One region of the Rhizobium sp. RAF36 genome, then DNA from elsewhere that is predicted to be linked to it. Evidence: predicted binding sites of a transcription regulator. Region 1 holds the regulator's gene; each other region holds the start of a gene.
What was found. The regulator PhoB, encoded in region 1, activates phosphate uptake and scavenging genes when phosphate is short. The targets are predictions, from matches to a motif close to TGTCATNNANCTGTCAT.
Positions count from the first base shown of each region.

Region 2: a site for PhoB is predicted at 3,455-3,471, ahead of AB4Z25_RS21650 (alkaline phosphatase D family protein). Genes of this name have one in related genera too.
Region 3: a site for PhoB is predicted at 3,449-3,465, ahead of ugpB (sn-glycerol-3-phosphate ABC transporter substrate-binding protein UgpB). Genes of this name have one in related genera too.

Region 1 covers NZ_JBFREC010000002.1:430,315-436,713, forward strand. The annotation lists gene pstC (phosphate ABC transporter permease subunit PstC) at 1-1,319, shown strand, start outside; gene pstA (phosphate ABC transporter permease PstA) at 1,316-2,638, shown strand; gene pstB (phosphate ABC transporter ATP-binding protein PstB) at 2,654-3,469, shown strand; gene phoU (phosphate signaling complex protein PhoU) at 3,516-4,229, shown strand; gene phoB (phosphate regulon transcriptional regulator PhoB) at 4,262-4,945, shown strand; gene AB4Z25_RS08060 (GcrA family cell cycle regulator) at 5,012-5,548, opposite strand; gene AB4Z25_RS08065 (aspartate aminotransferase family protein) at 5,975-6,399, shown strand, end outside.
Region 2 covers NZ_JBFREC010000006.1:297,537-303,935, reverse strand. The annotation lists gene typA (translational GTPase TypA) at 1-1,693, opposite strand, end outside; gene AB4Z25_RS21650 (alkaline phosphatase D family protein) at 1,817-3,394, opposite strand; gene AB4Z25_RS21645 (M3 family metallopeptidase) at 3,528-5,618, opposite strand; gene AB4Z25_RS21640 (hypothetical protein) at 5,831-6,265, shown strand; gene AB4Z25_RS21635 (LysE family translocator) at 6,269-6,399, opposite strand, start outside.
Region 3 covers NZ_JBFREC010000002.1:243,568-249,966, forward strand. The annotation lists gene AB4Z25_RS07115 (histidine phosphatase family protein) at 1-67, opposite strand, end outside; gene pmtA (phospholipid N-methyltransferase PmtA) at 67-660, opposite strand; gene dnaN (DNA polymerase III subunit beta) at 775-1,893, opposite strand; gene AB4Z25_RS07130 (hypothetical protein) at 1,989-2,147, shown strand; gene rsmI (16S rRNA (cytidine(1402)-2'-O)-methyltransferase) at 2,140-3,057, shown strand; gene AB4Z25_RS07140 (YraN family protein) at 3,047-3,415, shown strand; gene ugpB (sn-glycerol-3-phosphate ABC transporter substrate-binding protein UgpB) at 3,541-4,866, shown strand; gene ugpA (sn-glycerol-3-phosphate ABC transporter permease UgpA) at 4,929-5,813, shown strand; gene ugpE (sn-glycerol-3-phosphate ABC transporter permease UgpE) at 5,824-6,399, shown strand, end outside.

The DNA of each region.
Region 1 (6,399 bases):
CCCTGATCGTTCTCTGTGTCTGGCTTGCCGCCAGCCCAGGCATCATCGAATCCACCGTCCGCAAATCTTTTCCCGACGATGTGAAGGCGAAGACCACTGCCGAGCAGGATCTGAGCTACAGCATGGTCGCGACCGTCGGCCGCGGCCTGAACCTGCTCACATCCGAAGAAGTCACGGCAGTCGGTTCCGACACCAAGGCGGTTCAGGCAAAGCTCAACGAGAAGGGCGTCCCGCTCGCCGGTGAGCCGCAGCCCTACATGCTCGATGCCGCCAAGCTGCTGAATGCCGAAAGCGCCTCCAGCCGTCTGATCATGAGCGCGATCGTCCTCGTACTTGCTGTCGGCGGCGCGCTTTACGCCCTGCGCGGCGTCAAGCCACGCTTCAGGGCCCGCAACCGCGTCGAGCGCGTCATGCTCTGGGGCCTGTTGCTGTCTTCGTCGATCGCCATTCTGACGACCATCGGCATCGTTCTGTCGATGCTGTCGGAAGCCATTCGCTTCTTCGCCAGCGTCCCCGCCGCGGACTTCTTCTTCGGCACCGTCTGGGATCCGCGCTTCGCGGGTGCCGGCAGCTCGTCCTTCGGTCAGTTCGGCCTGATCCCGCTGTTGCTCGGCACGCTCTATATTGGCGCCGTCGCCATGCTGGTCGCCGTACCGGTCGGCCTCTTCGCAGCCATCTACATGGCCGAATACGCTTCGCCGAAAATTCGTTCGCTTGCCAAGCCGCTGCTCGAAGTTCTGGCCGGTATCCCGACCATCGTCTACGGCTTCTTCGCGCTCGTCACCGTTGGCCCGTTCCTGCGCGATCTGTCGTCGCAGGTCAGCGGTCTTCTGACAGGCGACTACACGAACTTCATACAGGCACAGAGCGTTCTGACCGCCGGTATCGTCATGGGCATCATGCTGATCCCTTACGTGTCCTCGCTGTCCGACGATATCATCACCGCCGTACCGCGTGCGCTGCGTGACGGTTCGCTCGGCCTCGGCGCAACGCGCTCCGAAACCATCAAGAAGGTCGTGCTACCGGCCGCTCTTCCGGGTATCGTCGGTGCGCTGCTGATGACCGCATCGCGCGCCATCGGCGAAACGATGATCGTTGTGCTTGCGGCCGGTGTTGCCGCCCGCATCCAGATCAATCCGTTCGAGCCGATGACGACGGTCACGGTCAAGATCGTCAATCAGCTGACGGGTGACCTCGAGTTCACCTCGCCGCAGACGCTGGTTGCCTTCGCGCTCGGCATTACGCTCTTCTTCATCACGCTTTGCCTCAATATCTACGCGCTCTACATCGTGCGCAAATACCGGGAGCAGTACGAATGACGAATATTGTTTCTCCCGTTGCAGGCATCACTGTCTCCAAGGCTCCGGCACGCCGCGACATCGGCATCAAGCGCCGCTATGCCGCAGAACGCCGCTTCCAGGCCTATGGCATCGCTGCCATATCTTTTGGCCTGATCTTCCTGGCGATCCTGCTCTCGACGGTCATCCGCCAGGGCTATACCGCCTTCCAGCAGACGGCGATCACGCTTCCGGTGGAATTCACCGAAAAGACCATTGACCCGAGCAACAAGCGTGCGACCGATCCGTCGGTCCTCGTCTCTGCCAACTACGGCGCGTTGCTGCGTGACGCCATCGTCAAGCAGCTGAATGTCAACGCCTCGAGCCGTCCTGACGTCCGCGATGCTTCGGCCATGCTCTCCAAGGGCGCTCCGATCCAGCTGCGCGACATGGTTGTTTCCGACCCGTCGATCATCGGCAAGACGGTCAATGTCACGGTGCTTGCCGACGCCAATATCGATAGCGCCAGCAAAGGCCAGATCGATCTCTCTGTCGATGAGAAGAACCGCAAGGTGAACGACAAGCAGGTCGGCTGGATGAACGAGCTTAAGGCGAGCGGTGCTCTCTTCAAGCAGTTCAACACAGGCCTGTTCGTCAATGGCAATTCCAGCCGTCCGGAAGCAGCAGGTCTGGGCGTTGCGCTCATCGGCTCGCTCTACCTGATGCTGATCGTTCTGGTTCTTGCTTTGCCGATCGGTGTCGCCGCCTCGATCTATCTCGAGGAGTTTGCGCCGAAGAACAAGCTGACCGATCTCATCGAGGTCAATATCAACAACCTCGCTGCTGTTCCGTCGATCGTCTATGGTCTGCTCGGCCTCTCCGTCTTCATCAACTTCATGGGCCTGCCGCGTTCTGCTTCGCTGGTCGGTGGCCTGGTGTTGACGTTGATGACCCTGCCGACCATCATCATCGCTACCCGCGCTGCGTTGCGTGCCGTACCGCCGTCGATCCGCTCGGCCGCTCTCGGTCTCGGCGCATCGAAGATGCAGATGGTGTTCCACCACGTGCTGCCGCTTGCCATGCCGGGCATCCTGACCGGCACCATCATCGGCCTGGCGCATGCTCTCGGCGAAACCGCGCCTCTGCTGCTGATCGGCATGGTCGCCTTCGTCGCCAATGCGCCGACCACGCCGCTCGATCCGTCCACGGCACTTCCGGTCCAGGTTTACATGTGGGCCAACGAAGCCGAACGCGCCTTCGTGGAGCGTACCTCGGGTGCCATCATCGTCCTGCTCCTGTTCCTGATCGTCATGAACATCGGAGCCATCCTCTTGCGCCGTCGCTTTGAGCGCCGCTGGTAAACGGAGTAGAAACCCATGAACATGTTGACAGAAGCAGCAGTTGAGAAGGCTCTGGACCAGAAGATGAACAGCATCCCTTACAAGATGATCGGCCAGGACGTTTCGGTCTATTATGGCGAGAAACGTGCTCTTTTCGACGTCAAGCTGAACATCCGCGAAAACACTGTGACTGCGCTCATCGGTCCGTCCGGCTGCGGCAAGTCCACCTTCCTGCGCAGCCTGAACCGTATGAACGACACGATCGATAATTGCCGCGTCACCGGCAAGATCACGCTCGATGGCGATGATATCTACGATCCGGATATCGACGTCGTCGAACTTCGCGCCCGCGTCGGCATGGTGTTCCAGAAGCCGAACCCGTTCCCGAAGACGATCTATGAAAACGTCGCCTACGGCCCGCGCATCCACGGTCTCGCCAAGTCGAAAGCCGACATGGACCAGATCGTCGAGACCAGCCTGCAGCGTGCCGGCCTCTGGAACGAGGTCAAGGACCGTGTGCATGAATCCGGCACCGGCCTCTCCGGCGGTCAGCAGCAGCGTCTCTGCATCGCCCGTGCCGTCGCGGTCTCGCCTGAGGTCATCCTCATGGACGAACCCTGCTCTGCGCTCGACCCGATCGCTACAGCAAAGGTCGAGGAGTTGATCCACGAGCTGCGCGAAAGCTACACGATCGTCATCGTGACGCACTCCATGCAGCAGGCGGCCCGCGTCTCTCAGCGCACCGCCATGTTCCACCTCGGCAACCTCGTCGAGGAGAACGATACCGACAAGATGTTCACCAATCCGGACGATCCGCGCACCCAGGACTACATCATGGGCCGCTTCGGCTGATCTTTGGCGTCACGACTTCCGATAGAGACACTCAAGGACATTTCCCATGGCATCGACACATATCTTTTCTGCATATGACGAAGATCTGAAGTTCCTGACCCGCCGCATCTCCGAAATGGGCGGTCTGGCGGAACAGATGGTCTCCGACGCTGTGCGCGCGCTGGTCAACGGCGATGGCGCCCTGGCGCAGAAGGTCATCTCCGACGACGTGATCCTTGATCACGCCGAGCGCGAGATCAACGACAAGGCGATCGTCACCATCGCCCGCCGCCAGCCGATGGCGTCGGACCTGCGCGAGATCATGGGGTCGATCCGCATCGCCGCCGACCTCGAGCGCGTCGGCGATCTTGGCAAGAACACCGCCAAGCGCGTTATCGCCGTGCAGAGCACCGGCGTTCCGCGCAAGCTCGGCCGCGGCCTGGAGCATCTCTCCGAACTGGCGCTCGTCCAGCTCAAGGAAGTGCTCGACGTCTACACGACGCGCGCTGCCGACAAGGCGAAGTCGATCCGTGAGCGCGACGAGGAAATCGACGCGATGTACACCTCGCTGTTCCGCGAGCTCCTGACCTACATGATGGAAGATCCGCGCAACATCACCAGCTGCACGCATCTCTTGTTCTGTGCCAAGAACATCGAACGCATCGGCGACCACGCCACCAACATCGCAGAAACCATCTACTACATGGCGACCGGCGCCCAGCCGGAGGGCGAGCGTCCGAAGGACGACACCGCCAACACCGTCGGCGCGGTCACGGAATAATATCCGGACCGGGCCTCAGGAGACAGAACAGAATGATCCCGAGAGTTGCAGTCGTTGAAGACGAAGAAGCACTGAGCGTGCTTCTTCGTTACAATCTCGAAGCCGAAGGTTTCGAGGTCGACACCATCCTGCGCGGCGATGAGGCGGAAATCCGCCTTCAGGAGCGGACGCCGGACCTTCTTATCCTTGATTGGATGCTGCCTGGCGTATCAGGCATCGAGCTTTGCCGTCGGCTGCGCATGCGCCCGGAGACCGAGCGCCTGCCGATCATCATGCTGACGGCGCGCGGCGAGGAAAGCGAACGCGTTCGTGGCCTCTCGACCGGTGCCGACGACTATGTCGTCAAGCCGTTCTCGACGCCCGAGCTCGTCGCTCGCGTCAAGGCGATGCTGCGCCGCGCAAAGCCTGAAGTTCTCTCGACCGTGCTGAAATGCGGCGATATCGAACTCGACCGAGAGACGCACCGCGTTCATCGCAAGACCCGCGAAGTCCGTCTCGGACCGACCGAGTTTCGCCTGCTGGAATTCCTGATGGCCTCTCCCGGCCGCGTCTTCTCGCGCTCGCAGCTTCTGGATGGCGTCTGGGGTCACGACATCTATGTCGACGAGCGCACTGTCGACGTCCATGTCGGCCGTCTGCGCAAGGCGCTGAACTTCTCCAATATGCAGGATGTCATCCGCACCGTTCGCGGCGCTGGATATTCGATGGAAGCTTGAAGCTTTCGGAATTGAGACACAAAAAAACGGGCCGTAAGGCCCGTTTTTCGTTTGTGCTTACCCGGCTCAGTTTGCCCGGGCTGCTGCCCTACGGCGCTCGTTGACCGGTTGGTAGGCCAGGCGCTGGTGGTAGGTGCAGTAAGGCGAAGAATCCGGGCTTTCGCAGCCGCAGAAGTGAAAATCGTCCTTCAAGGGATCGCCGACCGGCCACTTGCAGGTGCGCTCGGTGAGTTCCGTCAGGCCGAGGCGGCGGGAGATCGGGACGATCACATTCTTGGCGGGACGGTATTCCATCTCCTCCATGACGTCGATTTCGATCTCTTCCTTCAGCATCGTCGCGCCCTGCTGGCGGGTGACCGTACGGGTCGTCGCCAGACGCGATGCGTAGGTTGGGGCGCGGGGTGCTGCCGCCGTACGCTTGGGAGCGCGGGCAGCCGTGGCGTTGCCGCCGGCCTTCGCACGGCCCGGCAGCGCCAGACGGTGAACCTTGCCGATAACGGCGTTACGGCTGACGCCGCCAAGCTGGGCAGCGATCTGGCTCGCGCTCAGCCCTTCGGACCACAGTTTCTTGAGTTTCTCGACCCGCTCGTCTGTCCAGTTCATGCCCTGTGTCTCCGCCGTTTAAGCGTTGCGAAGGCAGAATCCCTCACTGTTTGCCCCGAACGAATCCGGCACAAGAAACGCTTGACTAATTTTGGTGACTAGTTCCGCCGCATGCAGTCTAGTAATTGAGTTTTAACCTAGTGTGAGGCTGACTCCGTGACAAGAGTCGCAGGAATCCGGATGAATCGAATTCGGGGTTTTCCCCAACTTGCTTCCCCTGAGAGTCATTTCTGCAACATTAGCTGTTGATAAAACGCGACATTGCTTGAGCGTCTCTCAGAAGCCACGAAAGCCGCAGTTTTGTTGACATTGCAGTGCGAAAAGTAAATAGTGCCAGTCGCCGCCGAAAGGCGGCATTTTTAATTTTTCGGACCTGGTTTTTTAGCCGGAGTCCGGTTGCCCGTAACGCTGACAGGAGACCGCGCCATGGCTGAAGCCGCGCCGCTATATGATACCTATTCTCGTGCCCCATTGCGGTTCGAGCGAGGTGAGGGCGTGTGGCTGATTACCGAAACTGGCGAGCGATATCTGGATTTCGGTGCCGGCGTCGCGGTGACCTCGGTCGGCCACAGCAATCCGCATGTCGTGGATACCCTGAAGGCACAGGCCGACAAGGTCTGGCACCTGTCCAACATCTATGAAATCCCCGGGCAGGAAAAGCTCGCCAGGCGGCTGACGGAGGCGACTTTCGCCGACAAGGTGTTCTTCACCAATTCCGGCGCGGAAGCCCTGGAATGCGCGATCAAGACCGCACGCCGCTACCAGTATTCGAAGGGCCATCCCGAGCGCTTCCATATCATCACGTTCGAAGGCGCCTTCCACGGCCGGACGCTGGCAACGATCGCTGCCGG
Region 2 (6,399 bases), on a different contig from region 1:
CGAGCGTCATGCGGATCGGCGGCGTCAGCTTGACGGCTTCGTCCTTGCCGGCAGCGCGGATGTTGGTCAGCTGCTTGCCCTTGAGAACGTTGACTTCAAGGTCGTTATCGCGGCTGTGGATGCCAATGATCATGCCCATATAGACCTTTTCGCCCGGCTCGATCATCATCGGGCCGCGGTCTTCCAGGTTGAACATGGCGTAGGCGACGGCTTCGCCGGCTGCGTTTGCCAGCAGAACGCCGTTGGTACGGCCGCCGATTTCACCCTTGTAAGGCTGATAATCCTTGAACAGGCGGTTCATCACAGCCGTGCCGCGCGTGTCGGTCAAGAGTTCCGACTGGTAGCCGATCAGGCCGCGGGTCGGCGCATTGAACACCAGGCGAACGCGATTGCCGCCCGAAGGACGCAGCTCGGTCATTTCGGCCTTGCGCTCGGACATTTTCTGAACGACGACGCCGGAATGCTCTTCATCGACGTCGATGACGACTTCTTCGATCGGCTCCATCAGCTGATCGTTCTCGTCGCGGTGCATGACGACGCGCGGACGCGACACGGCCAGCTCGAAGCCTTCACGGCGCATGGTTTCGATCAGAACGGCAAGCTGCAATTCGCCACGGCCAGACACGAAGAATGAATCCTTGCCTTCGGCTTCTTCGATCTTCAGCGCGACGTTGCCTTCTGCTTCCTTGTAGAGACGGTCACGAATGACGCGCGAGGTGACCTTGTCGCCTTCGGTACCTGCCAGCGGGCTATCGTTGACGATGAAGGACATGGTGACTGTCGGCGGATCGATCGGCTGCGCGGTCAGTGCCTCGGTGACAGCTGGATCGCAGAACGTGTCGGCAACCGTACCCTTGGAAAGGCCGGCGATCGCGACGATGTCACCTGCGTGAGCCTCTTCGATCGACGTGCGCTCGATACCGCGGAACGCGAGGATCTTCGAGATACGGCCATTTTCGATCAGTTTGCCGTCCTGGCTCAGAACCTTGACGGCCTGGTTCGGCTTGATCGAACCGGAATTGATGCGGCCGGTAATGATACGGCCGAGGAAGGGGTTGGCTTCAAGGATCGTGCCGATCATCGTGAACGGGCCTTCGTGGACCGTCGGCTCCGGAACATGCTTGAGCACGAGGTCGAGCAGCGGTGCAAGACCCTGGTCCTTCGGGCCTTCAGGATTGACGTTCATCCAGCCATCGCGGCCCGAACCGTAGAGGATCGGGAAGTCGAGCTGCTCGTCGGTAGCGTCGAGGTTGGCAAAAAGATCGAAGACTTCGTTGATGACTTCTTCGTGGCGGCCATCCGGGCGGTCGATCTTGTTGATCGCGACGATCGGGCGAAGGCCGACCTTCAGCGCCTTGGAGACGACGAACTTCGTCTGCGGCATCGGGCCTTCCGACGAGTCGACCAGAACGATCGCGCCGTCCACCATTGACAGGATACGCTCGACTTCGCCGCCGAAGTCGGCGTGGCCGGGGGTGTCGACGATGTTGATGCGAACGCCCTTCCACTCGACCGAAGTCGCCTTGGCAAGAATCGTGATGCCGCGCTCTTTTTCCAGATCGTTGCTGTCCATGACGCGCTCTGCAACGCGCTGGTTCTCGCGGAACGAGCCGGACTGTTTCAGGAGCTCGTCCACCAGGGTCGTTTTGCCATGGTCAACGTGCGCGATGATCGCGATGTTGCGAAGTGCCATTATATCAAATCTCTGAGGCTGGGGCGCTACGTCGGGAGGAGGCGCCTATTACGTTTGGCGCGCTCATACAGTGTTTTTTGCGATTGCGAAAGGGGGGAGAGGCGAGAGCGGCCATAGACAGGGTTAACTCGTACGTTGCGGGTCGATGACGGTTCGCCACAACTCGTTGTCATCGCGATCCATCAGGCGCACGGTCATCTGCTCCGTTGCGCCATCGATATCGACCAGGCCGAAGAACTGCATTCCGGCACTTGGCGGCAGATTGGATTCGATCCCTCCCGGTGCCGCCTTGATGAAGCGCACCTCGGGGCCGAACGTGCCGTCCAGCTCCTGCGGTCCATAAGTGCCCGAATGAAGCGGGCCGGAAACGAACTCCCAGAAGGGCAGGAAATCCTGAAACCTGGCCTTTCCGGGATCATAATAATGAGCCGCCGTATAGTGCACGTCGGCCGTCAGCCAGACGATATTGCCGATCGCCGCATCGCGGATGAAGCGCAGTAGATCGGCAAATTCGAGTTCCCGGCCGAGCGGCGCTCCGTTGTCGCCGTTGGAGACGGATTCGCTGCCGCTGCGCTTTCCAAAATCGTCCCAGATCACCAGCCCGACCGGCAGATCACACGCGATCACCTTCCAGGTTGCCGTCGAACGGACAAGTTCGCGCTTCAGCCACGCCACCTGCGCCTCACCGAAAAGCCGCGACTGCGGCGTGATCTCGCGGTCGAGTGCATGGGTATTGGGTCCGCGGTAGGAGCGTAGGTCGACAAAGAAGATATCGAGCAGCGGGCCGTAGGAAACCTTGCGATAGATCCGCCCCGGTTCCTCCGCCACGTAGCGGATCGGCGTCATTTCGTGAAAAGCCCGGCTGGCGCGTGAAGCGAGCGCCGAGACGGACTTTTCCTTGTAACGGTCGTCGGCACGAAGATCGGTTGAGGGAGACCAGTTGTTCAGCACCTCGTGATCGTCCCATTGGTAGAAAACCGGACAGACGGCGTTGAAATCGGTCACGTGCTCGTCCAGCAGATTGTATTTCCACTGGCCGCGAAATTCGGACAGCGTCTGTGCGATCGTCCGTTTCTCGTCGGTGACCACGCGGTTTTTCCAGATCCCGCCGTCTCGCAGACGGATCTCGTCGGGGATCGGATTGTCGGCGTAAATCGTGTCGCCGGAATGGATCATGAAATCAGGCCGGTGATAGGCGATCGTCCGATAGGTCCGCATGCCCTCGTCATCGATCCCCCATCCCTGTCCTGCCGTATCGCCGGACCAGACGAAGCGGATATCCCGCCTTGTCGACGGCGCCGTGCGGAACTGACCGCGAATGGGCTCAGAGCGGCTGTTGATATCCTGCAGGTCTGCAGCCACGAAACGGTAGAAAATCTCCTGATCCGGCGGCAATCCATCGAGCAGCACTTTGCCGGCAAGATCGGTTTCGGGCATGACATCCAAGGATGCAAGCCGAACCGCGTTCGCAAATTTATCGGTGGTGGAATATTCGACGAACAAGCGCGAGGGTCGGTCGACCCGCGCCCAGATCACACCGGAATCCACATCGACATCGCCGGATTGCACGCCCGATGTAAAGACAGGCCGGCTGGACGAGCCACGCGCATAGAACGGCATCGCAAGGCCCGCCGCCGCAAACCCACCGACCGCTCCGACCGAGGATAAAAACCGGCGGCGCGTCGTTTCTTTCAAGATCATGCCAAAGCCCCGGCTGCTTCAGGAGCGGGAACGAAGTGTCCCGCCCCAGCCTTGGGCAACCGTCATGTCAGTCTCTTGAAGACCACATGACGGTTTGCCGAAACTTCGGCGACAGTTTTGTTATGGCAAGCGCTCAGGCATCGCTGCCCGAGAGCTCCTTGAAGGTTGCCAGACCCTTTTTGACCAGCATCGCGTTCGGGCTCGGCAGCTTGCCGCGGAAGCCCTTGTAGGCATCTTCGGGGTCGAGCGAGCCGCCGGTCGAATAGATGTTGTCCTTCAGCTTCGCCGCCATTTCGCGGTTGAAGGCATCGCCGGTTTCCTCGAAAGCCGCAAACGCATCGGCATCAAGCACTTCCGACCACATGTAGGAATAGTAGCCGGCCGAATAGCCGCCGGAGAAGATATGCTGGAAGTGCGGCGAAGCATGACGCATGACCAGCGACTTCGGCATGCCGAGCTCGGCCAGAACCTCCGCCTGAACCGCCATCGGATCATCGACGGCATCGCGCGTATGGAATTCCATGTCGACGATCGCCGAGGAAGTGAATTCCACCGTATTGAAGCCCGCATTGAAGGTCCGCGCCGCGAGAACCTTGTCGAGCAGCGCCTGCGGCATCGGCTCGCCTGTTTCGAAATGCACCGCATATTGCTTGAGGATCGCGGGCACGGTCAGCCAGTGCTCGTAAAGCTGCGACGGCAATTCGACGAAATCACGCGAGACGCCGGTGCCGGAAACGGATGGATAGGTGACGTTCGACAGCATCCCATGCAGCGCATGGCCGAATTCGTGGAACAGCGTTCGGGCGTCGTCAAGCGACAGCAGCGCAGGCTTGCCTTCCGCAGGCTTGGCGAAATTGCAGACGTTATAGATGATCGGCAGCTCGCCGGTGTTGCCGTTCTTCAGCTTCAGCTTGTGCTGCGACTGGAAGGAACTCATCCAGGCACCCGAGCGCTTGGAGCTGCGGGCAAAATAGTCGCCAAGAAACAGCGCCACGAGCTTATCGTGGGCGTCGCGGATTTCGAAGACGCGCACATCGGGATGGTAGGCAGCAATGCCCTTCTTCTCGACAGCCCGGATGCCGAAGAGACGGTTGGCCACGTCGAAGCAGGCTTCGATGATCTTTTCGAGTTGCAGATAGGGCTTCAGCTCCGTTTCGGAGAAATTGAACTTCTGTGCCCGGATCTTCTCCGCATAGAAGCGCCAATCCCAGGGCATAACCTCGTGGTTCTTGCCGTCCTCGGCAATCAGCCGGGCGATATCGGCCTCTTCCTCGCGGGCGCGGGAAACAGCCTTCGCCCAGACTGCACGCAGCAGCTCGTCGACAGCAGCCGGCTTCTTCGCCATCGTGTTGTCGAGCTTTAGCTCGGCGAAATTGCCGTAGCCGAGAAGGCCGGCCATTTCCTTGCGCAGCGCCAGCGTTTCCTTGATGATGCCGCGGTTATCGGTTGCGCCCGCATTCGCGCCACGGGCAGTCCAGGCCTTGAAGGCCTGTTCGCGCAGATCGCGGCGTTCGGAAAATGTCAGAAACGGCTCGATGATCGAGCGCGAAAGGGTGACCGCAAACTTGCCGTCTTCCGCGCGTTCACGGGCCGCCGCCGCCGCCATTGCATCCTTCAGGAAATCCGGAAGACCTGCGAGCTCCGGTCCTTCGGACAGCAGCAGCGACCAGCTCTTTTCGTCGGCGAGAACATTCTGTCCGAAATTGGTCCCGAGACCGGCCAGCTTCTCGTTGATGCCGGCGAGCTTTTCTTGCTCCGGCTTCGGCAGCTTGGCGCCGGATTTCACGAAGCCCTTCCAGTGGCGTTCCAACACCCGCGTCTGCTCCAGGGTCAGCCCCAGTTCCGCGCGCTTTTCCCACAGCGTATCGATGCGCGCGAAGAGACCGGCATTCATGCCGATCTTCGAATAATGCCGCGACATCTTCGGCGAGATCTCCCGCTCAAGCGCCTGGATGACATCGTTGGTATGCGCACCTGCCCGGTTCCAGAACAGCGCCGAGACGCGCGACAGCTCATCGCCGGCGATTTCCAGCGCGACGATGGTGTTTTCGAAGGTCGGCGCTTCGGCATTGGCAGCGATCACATCGATCTCCGTTTCATGAGACGCGAGCGCGGCATCGAAGGCGGCTGCGAAGTCGCCATCATTGAGCGCCTCGAAGCGCGGCAGGCCGTTATGCCCGTTCCAGTTGACGAGCGCCGGATTGAATTCTGGTGTGGAAGGCATGCTGACATCCTTTTACGCAAGCAAGTGAAACGGCAATATAGGTGACGCTTCGCGGCAATGGTATGTTGCTGATCAAATTCGTCTTTTGCCGATACATGGAAGATTTGATCCATGAAAACTGATAGACGAAAATTAACTATTTGTTAACGATTGACGCCCGGCGGTCCTAGACGCTAGTTTTCGCTTACTCTTTTCGTAAGGGGACATGCGCCATGGAAATTTTTTCTGTGCGGTCTTCTCAAAGTTTGCTTTTTAAAAACAGTCACAATAACGCAAAATCTTCGAAGACCTCCGATATTGAAATTGATACTGGACCGGCAGTCCAACCCGGCTTCAGGGTAGACGACGTAACAGCTTCCGGCGGCCCGGATTTCACCGCAGTCAGCCCGGGCGAATTGCGAAGCTATGCCCGGCAGAGCTTCGATTCCGGAGAGCTCGACCAGGACACGTTTGCGGCGATCTCAGAGCCGTTGCCGATGCATGCGATCGATGCGCAGGGCAATCTGCTGGACCTGCGCGGCGTCACCGACGGCACAGCGTTCAATTTCCGTGATTACTACGAAAACCAGCTGCAGATCGCCAAGTCCCTCGGCGACACCGATGGCGAGAAGACACTGAAATCGATCGTCGATTTCATCAGCACCTGACGTTCAGGCCTTGCGCCAGCCAAGTAGCCCGGGCGTCGCATGCAGCAGCGCCTGGGCCGCGAAGCCCATGAACAGCACGCCTGAGCAGCGCACGATCAGCCGCTCGTGGGCGCGATAGAAGCGGCGCACGGCAC
Region 3 (6,399 bases), 190 kb from region 1:
CCCATTGCGGAACGGGGACATCGGGATCGATCCTGACCTGTGGGTGAGTGATATAGAGCGCGAACATCAGCCGCGGCGGTAGATCCAGAGCTGAGCCGGGGGGATGTTGCGAACGATGAAGTCGAAATGCTGGATGTGGTAACGATCCGGCCGCGCGATGATCGGCGAGACGGCCCCATAGGAAATCTGGACGACGGGCCGGCCAGCCGGAACGCGGTCGAGAAGACTTTCCAGCAATGCGCTGCGGGCCTGCATCGGAAAGTTCAGCAATGGCACGGCGGACACCACGGAATCGAACATCTGTCCCTTCAGTGCGCCGAGCGTCTTGTCGAGATCGAAAGCGTCACCGTTGATGAAATGGACGCCCGGATAGAGGCGAACGAGGTGCTCGTAGAAATCCGTCGAATATTCGATTGCGACAAGCTTTTCTGGCTTAACGCCGCGGCCGAGGATCGCCTTTGTGATCGCGCCCGTTCCCGGTCCAAGCTCAAGCACCGGCAGGCCGGAATTGATGTTGATGACGCTTGCCATCTTCTTGGCGGTAATCGAGGAGGTGGGGACGATGGAGCCGACAGTCTTCGGCCCCTGCATCATTCCCTTGAAGAAACGGATTTCTTCATCGAACTTTTTGCCGAGCCGTTCTTTCAGCCGCAACGCCATGCCGTCCTCCTCGTCAAGCAACAAACTGCTGGCTATCTAATTGCAATCATCCGGCAGTAAAACAAGACCAAACGTCGCAATCTGAAAACTTTGCCCGCCAAATGCGACGCGCGTTTACACGCGCATCGGCATCAGAACGTAGAGCGCATCATCGCCAGCCGTGTCGCGAATGAGCGTCGGCGAACCGGCATCGGCAAGCAGGAAGATCGCCTGATCGCCGGAAAGCTGCGCCGTGATATCCAGCAGGTATTTGGCGTTGAAGCCGATTTCCATCGAATCCGTGTCGTAACCGACGGCCACTTCTTCCGTCGCGCTGCCGGAATCCGGATTGTTGACCGTCAGTAGCAGCTGCCCATCGGAAAGCGCCAGCTTCACGGCACGGCCGCGCTCGGACGAAATCGTCGATACGCGATCGACGGCCTGGGCGAAAGTGGTGCAATCGACGCGCATTTCCTTGTCGTTGCCGGTCGGAATGACGCGCTGGTAATCCGGGAATGTGCCATCGATCAGCTTCGATGTCATGACGATCGAGCCGATGCTGAGGCGGATCTTGGCATCGGAAACTTCAACGGTAACAAGCGCATCCGGGCTATCGACCAGCTTCTGCAACTCGCCAACGGTCTTGCGCGGGATGATGATGCCGGGCATGCCCTCGGAGCCCGAAGGCGCCTTCACGTCGGCGCGGGCGAGACGGTGGCCGTCAGTCGCAACGGCGCGCAGCTTCAGGTCGCCTTCGCTTTCGATCGTGTGGAAGAAGATACCGTTCAGGTAATAGCGGGTCTCTTCGGTGGAGATCGCAAACTGGGTGCGATCGATCAGCATCTTGAGATCCGTTGCCTTCAGCTTGAAGGAATGGGTGAAGGTGCCGGCGGTCAGATCCGGGAAGTCGGATTGCGGCAGGCACTGCAGCGAGAACTTCGAGCGGCCGGACTGGACGGTCATCGAGCCGCCATCGGTCGATGTCGCAAGCAGAACTTCCGAACCGTCGGGCAGCTTGCGGACGATGTCGTAAAGAAGATGGGCAGGAACGGTGGTCGCACCGGCCTGTTCGACATTGGCAGGCGTCGCTTCGGTGACTTCGAGATCGAGGTCGGTCGCCTTCATGTCGAGATTCTGACCATCGGCGCGCAGCAGGATATTGGACAGGATCGGGATCGTGTTCCGTCGTTCGACGACGCGGTGAACGTGGTTCAGCGACTTCAGGAGGTTGGAACGCTCAATCGTAATACGCATGGGATGCTACCGCTTTCGACCGTGACTGTCCGGGCGCGCGAGCGCGCCAGAAAAATGCCTTTCCGGCTCCATGGCCGGAGGAGTGGACGGGCAAAATGGCAGAACTTTGCCGGGCATTGCAAGGGGTGCAAGGCTTTGCAGGCCTGCAAAGGCGCATTTACCCGATGATCCTCACAGAAATCCGAACCCTTGCCGCGAACGAAGCCTGCGCGCATAAAGAGCCGACGCCAGAGAGGGCCTTTGAAATTGAGTAATGAAGAGACGGCGGGCGAGGGCGGCAAGCATCGCACCTACCGCCTGCATAATGTCAGCATCCCCGCCCGCCCGCTCGAAGCGGCGCTGTATCTGGTCGCAACGCCGATCGGTAATCTCGGTGACATCACGCTTCGCGCGCTGGAAACGCTGGCGGGAGCCGATGTGCTCGCCTGCGAGGATACGCGTGTGACGCGCGTGCTTCTCGACCGCTACGGCATCCAGAACCGGCCCTTTTCCTATCACGAATACAATGCAGACGAGGCCGGTCCGCGTCTGATGCAGGCGATCGAGGCCGGAAAATCGGTCGCGCTGGTCTCGGATGCCGGAACGCCGCTGGTTTCCGATCCGGGCTACCGTCTGGCGCAGACAGCCATCGAGACCGGTTACAAGGTCGTTCCGATCCCGGGCGCTTCTGCCCCGCTAGCGGCCCTCGTCGGCTCCGGTCTGCCAAACGAAGCCTTTCTTTTCGCCGGGTTTCTGCCGGTCAAGGACAAGGCGCGCCGCGACCGGCTGGGCGAATTCGCAACCACGCCAGCGACGCTGCTGTTCTTCGAATCCCCGCATCGTATCGGCGCGACGCTGGCGGCTGCGGCCGATGTGCTGGGCGGTGAACGCCTTGCCTCGGTTTGCCGCGAGCTGACCAAGACCTATGAGGAATTCCGCCGCGGCACGCTCGCGGAACTTGCTGCCCACTATGCCGAGAACGACAATGTGAAGGGCGAAATCGTCCTCGTCGTCGCACCGGCCGCCGAGAAGCCGGCCGATGCGGCCGATGTCGATGCGATCCTTGCCGATCTCTCGGGCACGATGCCGACAGCCAAGGCGGCAGCCGAGGCCGCAAAGCTGACGGGCCTGCCCCGCAAGGAGCTTTATCAGCGCTTGCTGGAGATGAAGGCGGATGAGCGGTAGCGGCCCTCGCGCGGACAGGCAGACGGCGCTGCGCCGGGGCAGGTTCTCGGAATACGCAGCCGCACTCTTTCTTATCTTGAAGGGCTACCGCATCGCCGCCTTCCGCTATCGCACCAAGCTCGGCGAGATCGATATCATCGCCCGCAAGGGCGATCTGGCCATTTTCGTCGAGGTCAAAGCCCGGCGTGACGAGCGTGGCGCGGTGGACGCCGTTTCTTATGCGGCTCAGAAACGCATCCGTGATGCCAGCGACCTCTGGCTTGCCCGCCAGCCGGCCAATCACCTTCTATCGCAGCGTTACGACATCGTGGCCGTGTTGCCCGGCCGCTTGCCCCGGCATTTCCCAAATGCCTTCTAGCGGCATTGCATAGGCGTGCAGACAGTCAGGCTTTGTAATTTTTCTGTCATGCAAATGTAAAGGAGGCGTCACGTAAGGCCTCTATTGGCTTCCTCACCCCAACAATTGGTGGAGAGGATTTATCCATGTTCAAGACGTTTTCTCTGGCCGCTGCCGCGGTCGTATTGTCTTCGTCGGCATCGTTCGCCGCAACCGAGATCACCTGGTGGCACGCCATGGGTGGCGAACTCGGTCAGAAGCTCGAGCAGATCGTTCAGAAGTTCAACGACAGCCAGACCGAATATCACGTGACCCCGGTTTTCAAAGGCACCTATCCTGAGACCCTGACTGCCGCTATCGCCGCTTTCCGCGCAGGTCAGCAGCCGGCTATCGTTCAGGTCTTCGAAGTCGGCACCGGCACGATGATGGCCGCCAAGGGCGCCGTCTATCCGGTTTACAAGCTGATGGCGGACGAGGGCGAGCCCTGGGATCCGTCGAAGTTCATCGCGCCTGTTGTCGGTTACTATTCGGACCCGGAAGGCAACATCCTTTCCTTCCCGTTCAACTCTTCGACGCCGATCCTCTATTACAACAAGGACGTCTTCAAGAAGGCCGGCCTCGATCCGGAAGTTGCCCCGAAGACCTATGCCGAACTGGCTGAGTTCTCCAAGAAGATCGTTGACTCCGGCGCTGCCAAGTGCGGCTTCACCATCACCTACGCTGCGACCTGGCTCGGCCTCGAAAACTTCTCGGCCATCCACGATCTGCCCTACGGCACGCTGCAGAACGGCTTCGGCGGCACCAAGGCTGAGCTGAGCTTCAACGGCCCGAACCAGGCTCGTCTCTGGAGCGACCTGAAGAAGTGGCAGGATGCCGGTTACTTCCAGTACGGCGGTCCGGGCGGCGGCCCCGATGCAGCTCCGAAGTTCTACTCGCAGGAATGCGCCATCTACATGGGCTCCTCGGGTTCGCGCGCCGGCGTCATCAACAACGCCAAGGCGTTCCAGGTCGGCTTCTCGACGCTGCCTTACTACGACGACGTCACCAAGGATCCGAAGAACTCGATCATCGGTGGCGCAACGCTCTGGACGCTGAACGGCCAGAAGCCTGAAGTCTACAAGGGTGTTGCCAAGTTCTACACCTACCTCAGCCAGCCGGAAGTTCAGGCTGATTGGCACCAGTTCTCGGGCTACCTGCCGATCACCAACGCTGCCTACGATCTCGGCAAGTCGCAGGGTTACTACGACAAGAACCCCGGCTCCGACGTCGGCCTGAAGCAGATCCTGCGCGGCACGCCGTCTGAAAACTCCAAGGGCGTTCGTTTCGGCAACCTGACCCAGATCCGCGACGTTATCGACCAGCAGTTCGAAACCGTGCTGTCGGGCAAGCAGACCGCCCAGCAGGCGCTCGACGAAGCCGTCAAGGAAGGCAACGCCATCCTGCGCGAATTCGAAGCCGCCAACTCGAACTAAGCTTTCGAAGCAAAGCTGAGCCCTCCCCAGTCCGGGGAGGGCCTTTCCATATCGGGCGAGCCATGCAGACAAAGCGCACAATCTTCTCGAACCGCGTCCTGCCATATTTTCTTCTGGCGCCGCAGCTCGCAGTCACTCTGGTCTTCTTCATCTGGCCGGCCTTTCAGGCCTTCCGGCAGTCTTTCCTGCGCGAAGACCCTTTCGGCATGAAGACCACCTTTGTCTGGTTCGCCAATTATACCAAGCTCTTCGGCAGTACCGATTATATGAACGCGCTGTGGGTGACGCTGATCTTCTCGGTCTCCGTCACCGTGTTGTCGATGGGGCTGTCACTGCTCTTTGCCGTCTGCGTCAACCGCGTGCTGAAGAGCGGCCGCATCTATACGACGCTGCTCATCTGGCCCTATGCCGTGGCGCCAGCGGCGGCCGGCCTGCTCTGGTGGTTCATGTTCAACCCCAGCATTGGCATCCTGCCCTATATCCTTCGCCAGTTCGGCTATGACTGGAACCACCGCCTCGACGGCAATGACGCGATGATCCTCATCGTCATCGCCTCAGCCTGGAAGCAGATTTCCTACAATTTCCTGTTCTTCGTCGCCGGCCTGCAATCCGTCCCGCAGTCGGTCATCGAGGCCGCATCGATCGATGGCGCCGGACCGTTCAAACGGTTCTGGACGGTGGTCTTCCCGCTGATTTCGCCGACCACCTTCTTCCTGGCAGTCATCAACGTCACCTACGCGCTGTTCGACACCTTCCCGATCGTCGATTCCACGACGTCAGGCGGCCCGTCGCAGTCGACGAATACGCTCGTCTACAAGGTCTATGCCGATGGTTTCGTCGGCCTGAACCTCGGCCCTTCGGCGGCGCAGTCGGTGGTGCTGATGCTCATCGTTGTCGCCCTGACCGTCATCCAGTTCCGCTGGATCGAGAAAAAAGTCCAGTATTGAGGCCCGTGCGATGATCGAGAACCGTCCCTTTCTGAACTTCCTCACGCACTTGATCCTGATCGTCGGCGTCGTCACGGTGGTCTTCCCCGTCTACCTCGCCTTCATCGCCGCCACTCATGGTCCGACCGATTTCATGAGCGGCCTCATGCCACTGCTTCCTGGCGATCAGCTGATCACCAATTTCGACCAGCTGCTCAGCGCCGGCAATTCTGTGGCCGGTGCGCCGCCTTTCGCGCTGATGCTGGCAAACAGCCTGCTGATGGCTGTCATGATCGCCGTCGGCAAGATCGCCATCTCGATCATCTCCGCATTCGCGATCGTCTATTTCCGCTTTCCGCTGCGCATGGTCGCCTTCTGGATCATCTTCCTGACGCTGATGCTGCCGGTCGAGGTCCGCATCCTGCCGACCTACAAGGTGGTCGCCGATCTCGGCATGCTGAATTCCTATCCGGGCCTCGTCATCCCGCTAATCGCCTCGGCGACCGCGACCTTCCTGTTCCGTCAGTTCTTCCTGACCATCCCGGAAGAGCTGATGGAAGCGGCCCGCGTTGATGGCGCCGGCGCCATGAAATTCTTCCGGGATATC